DNA from 3 places in the Pantoea sp. y20 genome. Region 3 is predicted to be linked to each of the others. Evidence: riboswitches for the same ligand, from Rfam matches in the RefSeq annotation. Region 3 holds a riboswitch; each other region holds the start of a gene.

Region 1 (5,679 bases), on a different replicon from region 3:
ACGCTGATTGATGCCGGTGTAAAGCTGAAAGGCGATGTGATTTTGACCTACGTGGTGGGCGAGTTGCAGGGCGGCATTGGTACGCTGGCGGCGATTGAGCAAGGTGTGCGCGCCGACTACTTCATCAATGCCGAACCCACCGATCTGCAAGCGCTGACCATGCACGCCGGTTCGCTGATGTTTACTATTGAGCTCACCGGCGATACGCGCCATCTGTCAAAACGGGAAGAAGCGGTGGACGCGATCAGCGCCGCCGTCGAGCTGATTCCGCAGATTAACGGCATGACCTTTAGCGGCGCGAAAACCGCTGAGCATCGCAAGATTAACCGTGGTCATATCGGTACCGTGCATGGCGCGTTAGGCCGCGATCTGGAAGAGTGGCGACCGCCGCAGGTGGCTGACTTTGTGCGCTTAAAAGGCTCGGCACGTTTCGCGCCAGGACAAACGGTGGAAGGTGTGCTCGCCGATCTGCAGGCGCTGCTGAATACCTTATGCCAACGCTATCCGGGCCTGAAAGCCGAGCTTTATGATGATGGCATTCGTGATAAACCCACCATGTTACCGTTCGAAGTGTCCCCGGAGTCCGCCATCGTCAAAGCGGTGAATCGCGGCTGGAAAACCGTGCGCGGCACCGAACAGCCCACCGGCGTGATCACGCCTCCGGCGTTCTTCGGCACCGATGCGGCACATCTCTATCAGCATGCGGGCATGGAAGGGATCGTCTGTGGGCCAGGCGGCAAATACAACACCATGCCGGATGAGCGCGTAGAAATCAGTGAATTCCTCGACATGGTGCGCATCTATCTGCTGGCCATTCTGGAGATTTGCCAGCCGGTTGAGGCCGCGTAATGCAGGTTTAAGCGCTGATGAGAGCTGATAGGATTTAGCCTGACGCAGGACGTTGAACTGAATGATTTATCAGTAACCGTTCCCGCATTACGTTTCGATATGAAATAGGCCACGACGGAGAACATCGCGAGCTATGCCATTTACCGCGAGGCGCATTAAATGGCGTGGTTTTGATGCTTACCAATATTCGGGTTTAACCGCAGGTTTTTTATGCGTCGCAACCCGAACAGGAAACTGGCATGCATCAAGCTCTTCATTGGTGATCGTTCTGCGTATCCAGTGACTATGATTCTGCAGTGAACCCGGAACACCACGGACGTTGCCCTGGCGGTGCGGCAAAATGATCCCGATACGAATGTCGGGAAAATCTTCGCGAATCGCCTTAAGTGCTGGCGTCATGTCGGTGTCAGCCGATACTAACACCAGCTGCGCGATCCTCTCTTCTATTGGCAACGTCTGCTGTTTAGCAAACAAACGATACATGCTGATGGCAATATTCACGTCGGTTTCTTTCTCTTCCAGCTCCCAGATATCTACCTTATCGAGACGTGATGCGGGTAGTTTTTTACTAATGAAACGTGGAGCCCGAGCGTGCTCAAGTCGATGACGTCCGGTGAAGATATTTATTCCGGTCGTTTTCAGCGCGCGAATATAAGTATCCTGAGCGTGTCGGGATTCAATACCGCGTGTGGCGAGGTGGGGAATAACCGAGGAGGTATAATAATTTATTGTTTCAATTATGGCAGTCGGATCCTGTACCCGGCATATATGCGACAGCAGCAATGACAAGTTGAGCCATTTATAAGGCGTACCTGCAAGGAGTCCATAAAATACATTGTATCCATCAATGAATATTGCAGTACGCACTCTTATCCTTCCTTAAGATACGAAAAAACCGGCCTGAGCCGGTTTTTTCACCCTAACGGCCAGTGAACTGAATCGCTGCGTACAGGGTTGAGTTGTGTGGCTAACTTATCAGCATTACTGGCTAAACTCAAGTTGCTCAAGGTGAAATCTAAGCCATAAAGTTTGTAAAATTAGGCTCTTCTTTCGGCTTCAGCAATAGTGCTGCAGTATTTAACTTTGAAAAATCGGGAGATATGCGAATGGTCTTGCTTCAGATTAATGGTAATTCTAATTAAAAGTAACGAGTGCAAATGAAATTTTAAAATATCCATTAACCTGAATTGCTAATTTAAATAACTATCTCAACTGACTATCCTTACTTCCACGGCGGTTATAACCGCTGATCGCCGCCTGTTTTTTATCGATCTTGCTCTGGCAATTCACGCAGTAACGTACGCCAGCCAATGCTGCGCGACGCGCTTCCGGGATCGGTTCGCCGCACTCGTCGCAAAATTCAGCACTTTCACCGTGCCCAAGATTTTCACGAGCGCGTGCCACCGCATCATCTACCGTGGCATCAATTTGTTTGTGTACCGCACCATCTTCTGACCAACCGCCAGCCATACATCACCTCCGCAAATACTCATGCTCTGAGTATAAGACATGACGTGATTTGTGTCGGGCAGCTCAAATTTTCACGCGTATTTAACATGGTTGACACATCATCGCGCGCCATCCTAGACTGCGGCTTGTTCCAAGGGGTGCTCTGTTAAGGGGCTGAGATTCTACCGGCTGGCGTGTATGCGCGGGCAACGTAGTGACCCTCTGAACCTGATCCGGCTAATACCGGCGTAGGGATGCGGAACCGCAGGGCGATATCGCGCCCTGATTCCCTCTTTGTGCTTTGTAGCGGACAGTTCGCGCTCTTCAGGCGTTGCCTGAGAGTCTCTGCGCAATCGCAAAGGTGGCGACGCACATGAACGAAACACACATCATCCAGGCTCTGCTGACATTCCTGCAGCGCGAAGATAGCTCAGACGACGATTTCAACCAGCTGGCCCTCGAAATCTTCGCTTATCAGTTCGCACACAATTCCCCTTATCGCCGCTTCGCCACCCAGCGCGGACGCACGCCGCTGACGGTGAAAAACTGGCGCAACATTCCCGCCATCCCGATTAATGCCTTCAAAGATCTGACGCTCAGCTGCCGTCCCACCGACCAAATTGCCGAGATCTTTATGACCAGCGGCACCACCGGCACGGTAAAAGGGCGCAGTTACCATTCGACGCTGGAGGTGTGGAAAAAATCGATGCTGCTCAACTTCCGCCGTCGCTTTATGGCGGGCCGCGATCGCATCCGCATGGGCATTTTGTTCCCGGATACTGTAGCGATGCCGAACTCCTCGCTGGCGACCTATCTTAAATTGGCGCTGCAGGAGTGTGGCACGCCGGACAGTGAAGTGATGGTGGGCGAACATGGCCTCGAAACCAATCGTCTGTTCACTGCGCTGGAACAGGCCGAAGCGGGCGGCGAACCGTACGCGTTGCTGGGCGCCAGTTACAGCTTTGTGCCTCTGCTGGATAACATGCAGCGCCAAAAACGCCGCTTCGCGCTGCCAGCAGGTAGCCGCATTCTCGATACCGGCGGTTTCAAAGGCCAGTCGCGCGAGATGGGCGCGGAAGAATTCTACGCTTCGCTCTCTCATGCCTTCGGCATTCCGCGTTCCCACTGCATCAACATGTACGGCATGACGGAAATCAGCACGCAGTTTTACGACGCGGGCAATGAGCGCTGCCCGCCGGTGAAATCCGGGCCGCACTGGATCCGCACGCGCGTGGTCAATCCGCTTACCGGTGATGATGTGCCGGACGGCGAAGTTGGCGTGCTGGCGCATCACGATCTGGCGCATTTCAACTCGGTGTCCGCTTTGTTAACGGAAGATGCAGGCGTGATGGTGCCCGGTGGATTCCATCTGCTGGGACGCGCGACCGGCGCTGATGCCAAAGGCTGTTCGCTGACCATGGAAGCGTTTCTCGCCAGCGCGCAGGCACAGTCGTGAAAGAAATTGCCGGACATCTGCCGGGCCTCTCCGCTGACGAAGTGCATTGGCACACGCTGAGTTTCAATCATCGTGGCGAAAGCCTCGAGGTTTGCGTTCCGCAACTTGATGACGCGCAGATAAAGGCGCTCGCAACGCGCATCCGCACCAACGCCCGCGCTTATCTCCAGCAGCTGAGCGTGGCGCAGATCATGGGCATCATTGATGAAGCGGTGGCGCGACTGCTCGATCGTCATCATCCACTGCGCATCAAGGCCGAAAAGCTGCTGCCCATCGTCACCGGTTACGATGCCGAGATGGTGCGGCTTGGCCTTACCGGCTATCTGAAAACCTTTCGTCAGCCGCAGCTGAAGCGCTTTCTGGCGGAGGATTTCGCCGATGCGCAGATGCTCGACGATTTCCAGCCGCGCCCCAAAGGCGGCTTTGCGCGCGCATTTGGCCCGCAATTGTTAATGCATATCTGGGCGGGCAACGTGCCGGGCTTGCCGCTGTGGAGTTTGATTTGCGGTCTGCTGGTTAAGGCGGGCACCATCGGTAAACTGCCAGGCAATGAGCCGCTGATGGCAAGCTGGTTCGCGCAGTTGCTGGCGGAGATCGATCCTAACCTGGGCGAATGTATCGCGGTGGTGTGGTGGAAAGGCGGCGATGCGCAAACCGAACTAACGTGGCTGCGTCAGCCCGATGCGCTGGTGGCTTATGGTGGAAATTCAACGCTGGCGGCGATCCAACAGCGTTTGCCGGTTACCACGCGCTTTCTGCCGCACGGCCATAAAATCAGCTTCGGAATGGTGGCGCGTTCGGCGCTGAATGTACGGCAAGGCGCGGAGCTGGCGCGTCGCGTGGCTTACGACGTGATGCGTTACGACCAAGCCGGTTGTTACTCGCCGCAAATGCTGTTTGTCGAGCGCGGCGGCAAGGTGTCGCCGGATGAGTTCGCCAGCTACATCGCCCATGAACTCGCCGCGCTGGCGCACAAACATCCGCGCCGTCCGCTGGCGAGCGAAGAGATCAACAGCATTGCCGCGTGGCGTAATGGCGAGGAGATTCGCGCGCTGGGCGGCGATCGTACGCTTTACGGCGAGGCGGCAGACGATTGGGCAGTGGTGAGCGTTGATCATGCGGAGCCTTTATCGCCGGCGGCATTGGGCCGTACGTTGAAAGTGGTGTGCGTGGATGCGCTGGAGGAAGTGGTCGATTTGGTGGCGCCGCAGCGGCATTTTCTGCAAACCGCAGGCGTGGCGGCCGCGCCGCAGGCGTTGTTCGGCATTTCGGCTCTGCTCGGGCAAGTGGGCGTTACGCGCATCGCGGCGTTCGGCAATATGACCTCGCCGGAAGCGGGCTGGCATCACGATGGACGTTTTAGTTTGCTCGATCTGGTGACCATCACGGAGATCGAGCAGGGCGCAGAAGCGACCGCCGAGCGTTACGCACCGTATGCGGAGTGACGCGGTAACAGATCGCACATACCGTAGCGGTGCAATTTATTGCGCATCAATCAGCTGCGCGCGATAAATCGCGCCGCTACAGATATTACGTGACCATATCAACCTGGAGCCAAAATGAAATTCTCCAACCAAACAGTTCTGGTAACCGGCGCAAGCCGCGGCATTGGTGCAGCGATCGCTAAAGCCTTCGCCGCAGAAGGCGCGTTTGTGGTGGTGAACTATCTGCGCAATGAAGCTGCCGCTGCGGGCGTGGTTGAGGAGTGCCGCGCATTGGGCGGCGACGCGCTGGCGATTGCCGCCGATGTCACCTTTGAGCAGCAGGTCAACGCCATGATGGAGCAGATCGTCAACGCCACCGGCCGCCTCGATGCGGTAATCAACAACGCTTTCGCACCCTACGTTTTCGACACTGAAAATCGTTCACGTTTCTGGGAAGCGTCGTGGTCAGGCTATCAGTCGCAGTTCGATGGCGCGGTAAAA
Region 2 (5,679 bases), on a different replicon from region 3:
TGCGCTGACGGTGCTGCGGATAGAGCGCATTGAGATGGAGCGAGGTCGGCTGCCACTCTTCCAGCACCTTCACCAGCTCACCGCTCGCCAGCGCTGGCGCCACAATAAACTCTGGCAGCATAATCAGACCCAATCCGGCCACTGCTGCGTCGCGCAGCATTTCCCCGTTATTACTCACCATCGGCCCATGCACGCTAATCACTTTGCGCTGGTCGCCGTTAAACAGTTCCCAGCCGGTCTGGCTTTCGCGCCCGTAGCGCAGACACAAATGCTCGCTCAGCTCCTCCGGCGTTCGCGGTGCGCCTGCGCCCTGCAGGTAGGACGGGCTGCCGCAGATCACGCGGCGGAACTCGCCCAGTCGCCTGGCGATCAAACTCGAATCTGGCAGCGTACCGATGCGAATCGCCATATCAAATCCTTCACCCACCATATCGACATGCCGATCCGCCAGTTCAACCTGAAACTGCAACCCCGGATGCTGGCTGAGAAACTCGGCAATAAACGGCGACAAATGGCTGATACCAAACGACATCGGCACGCTCAGGCGGAAGCTGCCCTGCAGCACCTGACGACGCCCCGATACCGCCAGCTCGGCTTCCTGCACATCATCGAGAATGCGCTGCGCGTGCTGCGCAAACAGCTGGCCGTTATCGGTTACCGATAACTTCCGCGTGTTGCGATTCAGCAGCCGCGCGCCAAGCGACTCCTCCAGCGCGGCGATGCGGCGGCTGACATACTGCTTCGACAGCATCAGCTGTTCGGCGGCAGCGGTGAAGTTGCCAGCTTTGATGACGGCTACATAAATACGGAGATCTTCAATCTGCATATTGTCCACTTTTCGGTGACAGTCATTGTCATTTTGACGCATTGTTAGGCAAATCAGTTTACGTATACTTGTTTGCAACGGGAAGGGCAATCGCCTCCCAACAGCAAATTTGAGGAGCAGACCATGATTGAACAACGCCTGTCAGAACAACGCGGAGTGGGTGACCACGGTTGGTTGAACTCGCATCATACGTTCTCTTTTGCCAGTTACTGGGATCCAAAACAAACCGGCTTCTCAGATTTGCTGGTGATCAATGATGACCGCGTTGCACCGGGTCGCGGTTTTGGTGCGCATCCGCACAACAACATGGAGATCATCTCCTACGTGCTGGAAGGCGCGCTGGAGCATAAAGATTCCATGGGCACCGGTTCGGTGATTGTGCCGGGTGATGTGCAGCTAATGAGCGCCGGCAGCGGCGTCACGCACAGCGAGTTTAACCACTCGAAAACGGACAACGTGCACTTCCTGCAGATCTGGATTGTGCCTGGCGAACGTAATTCGCCTCCCGGTTATCAGCAGATTTCAGTGGCGGAACGTGACAAACGCGGTCAGCTGCGCCTGATTATTTCGCCGGCAGGGGATAACGGTTCACTCAGCGTGCGTCAGGATATTCGCGTTTATGCCGGACTGTTCGACGGTGTCGAGCAGCAAACCTTCGCGTTGGATGCCGATCGTTACGCCTATATTCACGTGGCTCGCGGCAGCATCGAAGTGAACGGCGTGAAGTTCAAAGAGGGCGACGGTGCACGCGTTCGCAACGAAAGCGCGCTGCAGTTTGCTAACGGTGATGATGCGGAAGTGCTGGTGTTTGATCTGCGTCCGCTGGAAGTGAATCATCCACAGCGTTAATGACGAATAGCAAGTACTTTGTTCGTTAGACTATTTTACGAGATGACTGGCACTATTCTGAAAATGAGCCGTTGAAGGTCATCATAAATAAAAAGGGAGCGCCTGAAGAGGTGCTCCCTTTTTAATGCATCAATCAATCGACAAATTATGGATCGCTAACACTGCGCGCGCCGCTTCTTTGCCTTTCTTAATGAAATGCTCGGTATAGAAGTTTTCAATCACATCAACCGGCTGGAAATTATGTGGCGTTAAAGAAACGGAAAATACCGGTACGTTGGTGGTCAGCTGCACATTCATCAAGCCATCAACCACCGCAGCGGCAACGAAATCATGGCGATAGATACCGCCGTCAACCACCAGCGCAGCGCAGACAATCGCATCGTATTTGCCGGTTTCGGCCAAACGCTTAGCCAGCAGCGGCATTTCAAATGCGCCAGGCACTTCCAGCACTTTTAATTCCGCTTCTACGGATTGATCGGCTAATTCTTTTTCAAAACCCACCAAGGCATTATGGACAATTTCTTTGTGCCAGCCGGCTTTAATAAATGCAATTTTAATATTGTTCATGGTTATTCCGACATCACCTGTAATGTTTTCTTGCGCATAAAATAATGTGTTTGTATACCATATGTTACGTTTGTGATCCACAAAGCCTAAGTAGCGATAAATGCCGTGATGCTAAATGCCACGTAAAGCATCCGGTTATTCCGCGCTTGACGGCGACCATCGCCTGCAATACAAATAGACGCGTCGGGGGAGTCTCGCCAAAGAGACTGAGAGGCTAATAGCGCACTGCGCGGTTTAGCGACCCTTTGAACCTGACCCAGTTGATACTGGCGTAGGAAGACTGACAGTCTTTATCATTGGGCTGTCTGGCGCTCAAACCAGCTCGATGTATGCGCCATTTCCCTTCTCCTGTATCTGCGGGTCTCAGCTAACACTGAGAGGCCGATGTGAATTCCCCCTGTTTGAACATCCTGGAACCGGCGCTGTGAGCCGCTGGAGCGTGCTTGGCTGCGGCGTGGCGGGCCTATGCGTAGCCACTTTACTAGCGGAACGCGGTGAAGACGTTGAGGTGATGGGCGATGACGCGCGCCGCCCGGCATCGTGGTTTGCTGGCGGCATGCTGGCGCCCTGGTGTGAAGCCGAGAGCGCGCCGCGCGATGTTATCACTCTTGGGCAACACGCCGCCGCGTGGTGGCAACAGCGCGTCAGCAGCGTCGAGCATCAGGGCACGTTGGTGGTTGCGCCGCCGCGCGATAGCCAGGAACTCAACCGTTTCGCCCGCATGACCGAGCAGCATCAATGGGTCGATCCCGCCAACATTGAACCGGCGCTGGAAGGGCGCTTTACGCGCGGTCTGTTTTTCGCCGGTGAAGCGCATCTCGATCCGCGTCTGGCGTTGCAGGAGATGCGTGACGCGCTGATCGCGCGCGGCGTGTCATTCAGCAATCACGCGCCGAGCGGCCAAATTATCGATTGTCGCGGCATCCACGCTGCGCCGCAACTGCCGCGCCTGCGCGCGGTGCGCGGCGAGATGCTGATTTTGCACAGCGATGAAGTGCAGTTTTCCCGCCCGATTCGTCTGCTGCATCCGCGTTTTCCCTGCTATCTGGTGCCGCGTCGCGGCGGCCATTTTATGCTCGGCGCCACCATGATTGAGAGCGACGATGCCAGCGCCATCAGCGCGCGCGCCATGATGGAGTTACTCAGCGCCGCCTATGCCATCCATCCCGCATTAGCCGAAGCGCGCGTGATTGAGAGCGGCAGCGGGCTGCGTCCGGCTTATCCGGCGAATCTGCCGGAAATCCACTATCACAATCACACCTTTTATCTCAACGGCATGTATCGCCACGGTTTTCTACTGGCGCCAATGCTGGCAGAGCAGCTGATGCAACGCATTTCTGGGGAGCTCAACTATGAATATTCAGCTTAACGGCCGCCTCATCAACACGCAGGCAACAAGCCTGAGCGAATTGCTGATCGAGCAGCAAATTGATGTGGCCTGCGTCGCCACCGCCTATAACGGTGCGTTTGTGCCAAAAAGTCAGTACGACACGCAGCGGCTGGATGAAGGTTGCCAGCTTGAAGTGCTGTCACCGATGCAGGGAGGTTAAGCGATGTTTTACGATTTTGAACCGCAATCACGCTTCCTGCTCGGCACCGCTGGCTATCCTTCACCCGCTATTTTGCAGCAGGCGATTGCCGCCGCTGGCACCGACATCATCACCGTCAGTTTGCGGCGCGAAGGCGCGGCAGGCGCGGCATTCCGCGAACTGCTGACCAGCCTCAATATCCGCGTGTTACCGAATACCGCCGGTTGTCACACGGTAAAAGAGGCCGTCACCACCGCGCACATGGCGCGCGAACTGTTCAACACCGCGTGGATCAAACTGGAAGTGATTGGTCATGCCGACACGCTGCAACCCGATCCTTTCGCACTGGTGGAAGCCGCGCGCATCCTCAGCGCAGAGGGTTTTCAGGTATTTCCGTACACCACCGAAGATCTGATCGTCGGCGAAAAGCTGCTGGCGGCGGGCTGCGAACTGTTGATGCCGTGGGGCGCGCCGATTGGTTCCGGCCAGGGTTTGCGTAACATCGACGGCCTGCGCGCCATGCGTGCGTGGTTCAGCGACATCCCGCTGATCATTGATGCGGGCATTGGCGCGCCGTCGCAGGCGGCGCAGGCGATGGAAATGGGCTTCGATGGCATTTTGCTCAACACCGCCGTCGCCAAAGCCGGCGATCCAATCGGCATGGCCAACGCTTTCCGGCTGGCGATTGAAGCCGGACAAGCCGCGCGCGCTGCCGGACTGATGGAGAAGCGCGATATGGCAGCCGCGTCCACGCCGATCTTCGGCCTGGCAAATCTGAGTTAAGGACGGCAACTATGCAACGTTATCAACGCCAGATGATGCTGGCGGAAATCGGCGAAGCCGGGCAGCAAAAGCTACTTAACGCGCGCGTGCTGGTGGCGGGCGCGGGCGGACTAGGCGCCACGCTCCTGCCGCAGCTGGTGGGCGCGGGCGTCGGCCATATTCGGCTGTATGACGACGATGTGGTGGCGCTGCATAACCTGCATCGGCAAACGCTGTTTACGCAGCAGGATATCGACCAGCCCAAAGTGCTGCGCGCGCAGCACGCCTTGCAGCAGCGCAATCCGCAGGTGCAAATCGAGGCGCTGCAGCAGTCGCTGAGCGCCAGCAATCTGCAGCAGGCGCTGGCGGGATGCGATCTGGTGATCGACGCCGCCGATAACTTTGCCGTCACCTACCAACTTTCCGATGCTTGCATGCAGGCGGGCATGCCGCTGATCAGCGCCTCGGTGCTGGGGCGGCAAGGTTACGTCGGCGGATTCTGTGGCGGCGCGCCGAGCTATCGCGCGCTGTTCCCGCGCTTGCCGTCATCGGCCGCGAACTGCAACACCGCAGGCGTGATGGGCCCGGCGGTGGCAACGCTCGGCGCGATGCAGGCGCAGATGGCGCTCAGCGTACTGCTGGAATTACAGCCTTCACCGCTCGGTTGTCTGGTGAACTGCGATTTTGTGAACTGGCACTTCCGCCAGTTCCGCTTTGATGATGCTGAAGAGCCGGAATATGCGGTGCCGTTTATCGACCTGCAAATGCTGGCCGCCGATGACTGTATTGTCGAACTGCGCAGCTGTGAAGAAGCGCCGGTCAGCGTGGCGGATGGCGTTGAGCGCATCTTGCCGCAGGCGATCGCCGCGTGGCAGCCGCCCGCCCAGCAGCGCATCGTGCTGGTGTGCGCCAGCGGCATCCGTGCCGCGCAAGCCGCCAGCGCCCTGGCGCAGCGCGGATTTCATCAGCTGGCGATTCTGGCGGCCAATCGCCCATGAATCACGACATTCTCTTCAACGATGTGAGCTTTAGCTGGGGCGATAAACCGCTATGTCAGCGGCTGAATCTGCACCTGCGCGGTGGCAAAACCACGGTAATGCTGGGACGCAGCGGCATCGGCAAAAGTACGTTGCTGCGGTTGGTGGC
Region 3 (5,679 bases):
GAGGCATACGATGACGCGCTACCAACATTTAGCATGTTTGCTTTCGGATCGTATAGAGCAAGGGCTGTACCGCAGCGGCGAGCGCTTGCCGTCGGTGCGCACGCTGAGTCTTGAACACGGCGTGAGTATCAGCACCGTTCAGCAGGCATATCATCTGCTGGAAGAGAAACAGCTGATTGTGCCGCAGCCACGTTCCGGATATTTCGTTGCAACACGCAAAGCGACGCCGCCGATGCCGGCCATCACCCGACCTGCACAGCGTCCGGTGGAAATCACGCAGTGGGAATCGGTGCTGGAGTTGCTCAGCAGCCGAACTAATAACGATGTGTTGCAACTCGGCAGCGGTATGCCTGATCTGACCCAGCCCACGTTGAAACCGCTGTGGAAAATTCAAAGCCGTATGGCGCAGAAGCAGGATATCGATCAGCTCAACTATGACAGTTTGCTGGGTGTCGCGGCACTGCGCGAACAGGTTGCGCGCCTGACGATCGACAGCGGTTGTCAGCTCACGGCAGACGATATCGTGATCACCACCGGCTGCCATGAAGCGTTGTCGATCTCGATTCGTGCGATATGTCAGGCTGGTGACATCATTGCGGTGGAGTCGCCGACTTTCCACGGCACCATGCAAACTCTGCGCGGCTTCGGCATTCGCGCCATTGAGATTCCTACCGATTCGGTTACCGGCATCAGCCTGGAAGCGCTGGAACTTGCGTTCGAACAGTGGCCGATTAAAGCGGTGGTGGTGGTGCCAAACTGCAATAATCCGCTGGGCTTTATCATGCCGGAATCTCGCAAACGTGCGCTGGTGACGCTGGCACAGCGTTTCGATGCCGCGATTATTGAAGACGATGTGTACGGCGAGCTGGCGTGGGAGTATCCGCGTCCGGTTACCCTTAAGTCATTGGATCACGATGGACGGGTATTGCTGTGCAGTTCCTTCTCCAAGACGCTGGCGCCGGGGCTGCGTGTCGGTTGGGTGGCGCCGGGACGCTATCGCGATCGCGTGCTGCATATGAAATATATCAGCACCGGATCGACGGCCACCCAGCCGCAACATGCGGTCGCCGAGTTTATTCGTCTTGGTCATTATCTGCCGCATTTGCGGCGCATGCGTCAGGTGTATCAACGCAATTATGAAACCTTTAGCTGCTGGGTACGCCACTACTTTCCGTGTGGGATTTGTGTGTCGCGTCCGCAGGGCAGTTTCCTGATGTGGATTGAATTGCCAGAGGCATTTGACGCGGTCAGGCTCAATACCGAATTGCGTGAGCTGAACATGCAGGTTGCCGTCGGCTCGCTGTTTTCGGCCTCGGGTAAGTATCGCAACTGCTTGCGCCTGAATTATGGTTTGCCAATGAATGAGCACACAGAGCAGGCGATAGCTCAACTCGGCGCAGCGGTAGAACGTGCCATGCTGGCTTGTAGTCATGGATCCGTGCATACCTCCTCCCTGATCACGTGAAGAAAGGCAGGGCTGGGAGAGGTTGAGACCAGCCCTGGCCCGCTGCAAGCGACAGCGGGCAGGCACACTTTAGTCTTGTCAGGAAATGACGCCAGCCCCTACATCACGCTGCTGCGCGGCAGATTCCAGCGTTTCATCTTTACTTGCCGCGCATTACACTGCTTCTGCAGGTTCGATTCCATTTTCCACCAGTGACAGTAACTGCTGCGTTGCTGCGCGCCAGTCGGCGGCCTGGGTAATCGCGCTCACCACCGCAATGCTGCCCACGCCGGTAGCCAGCACTTCCGGCACGCGCGCCAGTGAAATACCGCCAATCGCCACGGTTGGCACATTCTGCAAACGCGCCAGGTGGCGTTTCAATTCCACCACGCCTTGCGGCGCAGAAGGCATATCTTTGGTTTGCGTAGGATAGATGTGGCCAAGCGCAATGTAAGAAGGGCGCAGCGCCAGAGCCCGATCTAACTCGGCATCGTCATGCGTCGATAAACCCAGGCGCAATCCCGCCTCGCGAATGGCCGCCAGATCGGCTACATCGAGATCTTCCTGGCCGAGGTGCACGCCATAAGCGTGATATTTAATGGCTAAGCGCCAGTAATCATTGATAAACAGGCGAGCGCGATACTGTTTGCCGAGTGCAATCGCCTCGCGCACCGCATCTTCCACCTCGTAATCTTCACAATCTTTGATGCGCAGCTGTATGGTGCGCACACCGGCTTCCAGCAAGCGCGCGATCCATTCCACGCTATCAACAACCGGATACAGCCCCAGCTTTGAGGCTGTGGCAGGAAAGGCGTCGGTCATACATTTTCCTCTTTAAGGGTATCGGCAGCGTGATAGATCTCGCCGCCACGATTGCGGAAGGCGTTCGACATTTGCGCCATACCCATCTCAATCGGCTGGGCTTCAGCCTGTTGGCGGGCGGCAAACTCACGCACTTCCTGGGTAATTTTCATCGAGCAGAATTTCGGGCCGCACATCGAGCAGAAGTGCGCCACTTTTCCCGATTCCTGCGGCAGGGTTTCATCGTGATAGGCGCGTGCGGTGTGCGGATCGAGCGCCAGATTGAACTGATCTTCCCAGCGGAATTCAAAACGCGCTTTCGACATCGCATTGTCACGGATCTGCGCACCGGGATGACCTTTCGCCAGATCCGCCGCGTGCGCAGCGATCTTGTAGGTGATCAGCCCTTGCTTCACATCCTCTTTGTTCGGCAAACCGAGGTGCTCTTTCGGCGTCACGTAACACAGCATGGCGCAGCCGAACCAGCCAATCATGGCCGCGCCGATGCCGGAAGTGAAATGGTCATAGCCGGGCGCGATATCGGTGGTGAGCGGGCCAAGCGTGTAAAACGGGGCTTCGTGACAATGCTCAAGCTGTTCGGTCATATTGCGTCGAATCATCTGCATGGGCACATGGCCCGGACCTTCAATCATCACCTGCACATCGTATTCCCAGGCGATTTTGGTCAGTTCGCCCAGCGTATGCAGTTCGGCAAATTGCGCCTCATCGTTGGCATCCTGAATCGAGCCGGGACGCAGGCCGTCGCCCAGTGACAGCGCCACATCGTAGGCGGCACAAATTTCACAAATCTCGCGGAAGTGCAGATAGAGGAAATTTTCGGTGTGATGCGACAGGCACCATTTCGCCATAATCGAGCCACCGCGCGACACAATGCCGGTCAGGCGTTTGGCCGTCATCGGCACATAGCGCAGCAGCACGCCAGCGTGAATAGTGAAGTAGTCAACGCCTTGTTCCGCCTGCTCCAGCAGCGTGTCGCGGAAAATCTCCCAGTTGAGATCTTCTGCAATGCCGTTCACTTTCTCCAGCGCCTGATAAATCGGCACCGTACCAATCGGCACCGGACTATTGCGCAAAATCCACTCACGCGTTTCATGGATATAGCGGCCGGTTGAGAGATCCATCACAGTGTCTGCGCCCCAGCGCGTTGACCACACCAGCTTCTCCACTTCCTCTTCAATAGATGAGCTCACCGCAGAGTTGCCAATGTTGGCATTCACTTTCACCAGGAAGTTGCGGCCGATAATCATCGGTTCGGATTCGGGATGGTTGATGTTCGAAGGGATGATGGCGCGCCCATTGGCGACTTCTTGACGGACAAATTCCGCGGTGATATTTTCTGGCAGATTGGCACCAAAGCTGTGACCCGGATGCTGCTGTAACAGCACTTCACCGCGAATACGCTCGCGGCCCATGTTTTCACGCAGCGCGATAAACTCCATCTCCGGCGTGATGATGCCCTGACGCGCATAGTGCAGTTGGGTAACCCGGCGACCCGCTTTGGCACGGCGCGGTTGCGGCAGCTGCTCAAAACGCAGATGGTCCAGGCCTTCATCCGCCAGACGCTGCTGCGTGTAACGGGAACTCAGCTGGTGGATGGTTTCGCTGTCGTCACGTTCTTCGATCCAATTGGCACGCAGCCTGTCGAGTCCCTGATGCACATTAATGGTGGCTTGAGGATCGCCATAAGCCCCGGCGGTGTCGTAAACCGGCACCGCTTCATTTGGCTCATAGTGCGGATTCTCTTTGCTGCCGCCTATGTGCGTTGGACTGAGCTGTATCTCACGCATCGGCACGCGAATATCCGCGCGGCTGCCGGTGATCCAGATACGTTTGGAGTTGGGGAAAGCGGTTCCCTGCAGGGAATCGATAAATTCTTGCGCCTGAGCGCGTTGTTCACGACGAGAAGTTTTAGCAGACATAGCAAGTTTCCGGTAACGGTTGGAAGTTGCTTGTCCAGAGTTCGGAAGGAGTAACAGGTACGGTGCCGGGCGCCAGCATGCACCGTGCTGATAATGTCTACTCTTGTTCCCTTCGCAGGTACTAACCTGATCAGGTTCCGCGGATCCCGAATTAACGGTCTCAGCCCTAGAGGGCACTCCGACAAGTTGGTGTTTTGTGGTTTAAGCTACTTTGCTTGCCATTTTGCACCTGGGCAGTGCTCGTGACCGTCACGTACTACGTGTACGCTCCGGTCCCTGCGCGCTGTCCGAGTGCAAACTGGCTGCGCACGCTACGCTTAAACCGCAAAATTTGCCTTTTGATTGTCGTTAAAGAAGACAATAAAAAAGCCCATTTAGCATAAGAGGGCTTTTCTTGAATAACAAGTTTTTTACATCTTCGGGGTTCTAAGCCGGGCGGGCAATGGCGCTGTCGTTGGCAACCGGCGGAAGCGCCAGCTGGTTGTCCCAGGCGAGTTGCACCAGCTTATCTTCCAGCGTGAAGCGCGATTCCAGCACCTCGCCGACTTCGGAGAGCGCGGTTTGAAAATCCACGCAATTATCATCGTTAATCGCTTGCTGCAGATGGCTATCGTAGAGCTGCATGATGCGATCGGTATTCGCCTCCAGTGCCGGATAAATCTGCGCAGCGACGAATAAGGGGCTATCACCCTGCATCTCACTAATGATGTGTTCATACACGCTGAAATGGCCGGTGGAAAGGTAATCCACCAGGTTGTGACAAAATGCGTCCAGCGCCTGTTCATCCAGCGTGGATAACGCATCTTTTTGTGGCTTCATGCCAATAAGCTCGTAGTAAGTGACGAGCAGCTGTCGACGGGCGCGCAGCCATGAATCAACCAATTCATTTCCGCCGCCTACACGCTCTGTCAGGTTATCTAACTGGTTAAGCATATGGGGCTCCAGGTAGGTTATAGTTGTTTATTACACACTTAATATTAGGATTTCAGCGTGCGATTTGACGCTAAGGACAACGATTAAGATGCAACGTGAGATCTCAAGCTTAGACGCTGGATGGTGGGTTGTCAGCCATGAGCAAAAACTTTGGTTGCCGCAGGGCGAATTGCCGCATGGCTTAGCCAGCGATTTTGGCCTCAGCGGCAGCAACGCGATTTTGATCGGCGAGTGGCAGGGCGAGAATGTCTGGCTGGTACGTGAATCGCGTCCGGACAGCATGGGCTCCGTGCGCCAACTGATTGATGAGGATGTCGGCCTGTTCCAAATCGCCGGACGTGGCGTGCAGCTGGCGGAGTTTTACCGCTCGCATCGCTGGTGCGGCTATTGCGGCCATGAGATGCACATCAGCAAACGCGAATTTGCCTGCTTGTGCAATCACTGCCGCGAGCGTTATTACCCGCAAATTGCGCCGTGCATCATCGTGGCTATCCGCCGTGGCGATGAGATCCTGCTCGCCAATCATGCGCGTCATCGTAACAATATCTACACCGTGCTGGC

Evidence for each region. A riboswitch is a leader RNA that binds a small molecule or an ion and turns the genes downstream of it on or off. The one in region 3 is predicted to bind thiamine pyrophosphate.
Region 1: another riboswitch for thiamine pyrophosphate. It lies ahead of ACYAC5_RS23060 (LuxE/PaaK family acyltransferase); the one in region 3 lies ahead of thiC (phosphomethylpyrimidine synthase ThiC).
Region 2: another riboswitch for thiamine pyrophosphate. It lies ahead of ACYAC5_RS20785 (FAD-dependent oxidoreductase); the one in region 3 lies ahead of thiC (phosphomethylpyrimidine synthase ThiC).

Annotation. Positions count from the first base shown of each region.
Region 1 covers NZ_JBUBNJ010000002.1:712,895-718,573, reverse strand. Annotated here, with positions in the region: gene ACYAC5_RS23075 (M20 family metallopeptidase) at 1-849, shown strand, start outside; gene ACYAC5_RS23070 (NYN domain-containing protein) at 1,027-1,716, opposite strand; gene ACYAC5_RS23065 (DksA/TraR family C4-type zinc finger protein) at 2,053-2,319, opposite strand; TPP riboswitch at 2,443-2,570, shown strand; gene ACYAC5_RS23060 (LuxE/PaaK family acyltransferase) at 2,672-3,754, shown strand; gene ACYAC5_RS23055 (acyl-CoA reductase) at 3,751-5,199, shown strand; gene ACYAC5_RS23050 (3-oxoacyl-ACP reductase) at 5,314-5,679, shown strand, end outside.
Region 2 covers NZ_JBUBNJ010000002.1:213,646-219,324, forward strand. Annotated here, with positions in the region: gene ACYAC5_RS20770 (LysR family transcriptional regulator) at 1-826, opposite strand, end outside; gene ACYAC5_RS20775 (pirin family protein) at 950-1,675, shown strand; gene ACYAC5_RS20780 (6,7-dimethyl-8-ribityllumazine synthase) at 1,805-2,242, opposite strand; TPP riboswitch at 2,418-2,537, shown strand; gene ACYAC5_RS20785 (FAD-dependent oxidoreductase) at 2,667-3,611, shown strand; gene thiS (sulfur carrier protein ThiS) at 3,595-3,792, shown strand; gene ACYAC5_RS20795 (thiazole synthase) at 3,796-4,554, shown strand; gene ACYAC5_RS20800 (HesA/MoeB/ThiF family protein) at 4,566-5,531, shown strand; gene ACYAC5_RS20805 (ABC transporter ATP-binding protein) at 5,528-5,679, shown strand, end outside.
Region 3 covers NZ_CM142816.1:283,010-288,688, forward strand. Annotated here, with positions in the region: gene ACYAC5_RS01295 (aminotransferase-like domain-containing protein) at 11-1,465, shown strand; gene thiE (thiamine phosphate synthase) at 1,619-2,266, opposite strand; gene thiC (phosphomethylpyrimidine synthase ThiC) at 2,263-4,185, opposite strand; TPP riboswitch at 4,276-4,376, opposite strand; gene rsd (sigma D regulator) at 4,612-5,118, opposite strand; gene nudC (NAD(+) diphosphatase) at 5,207-5,679, shown strand, end outside.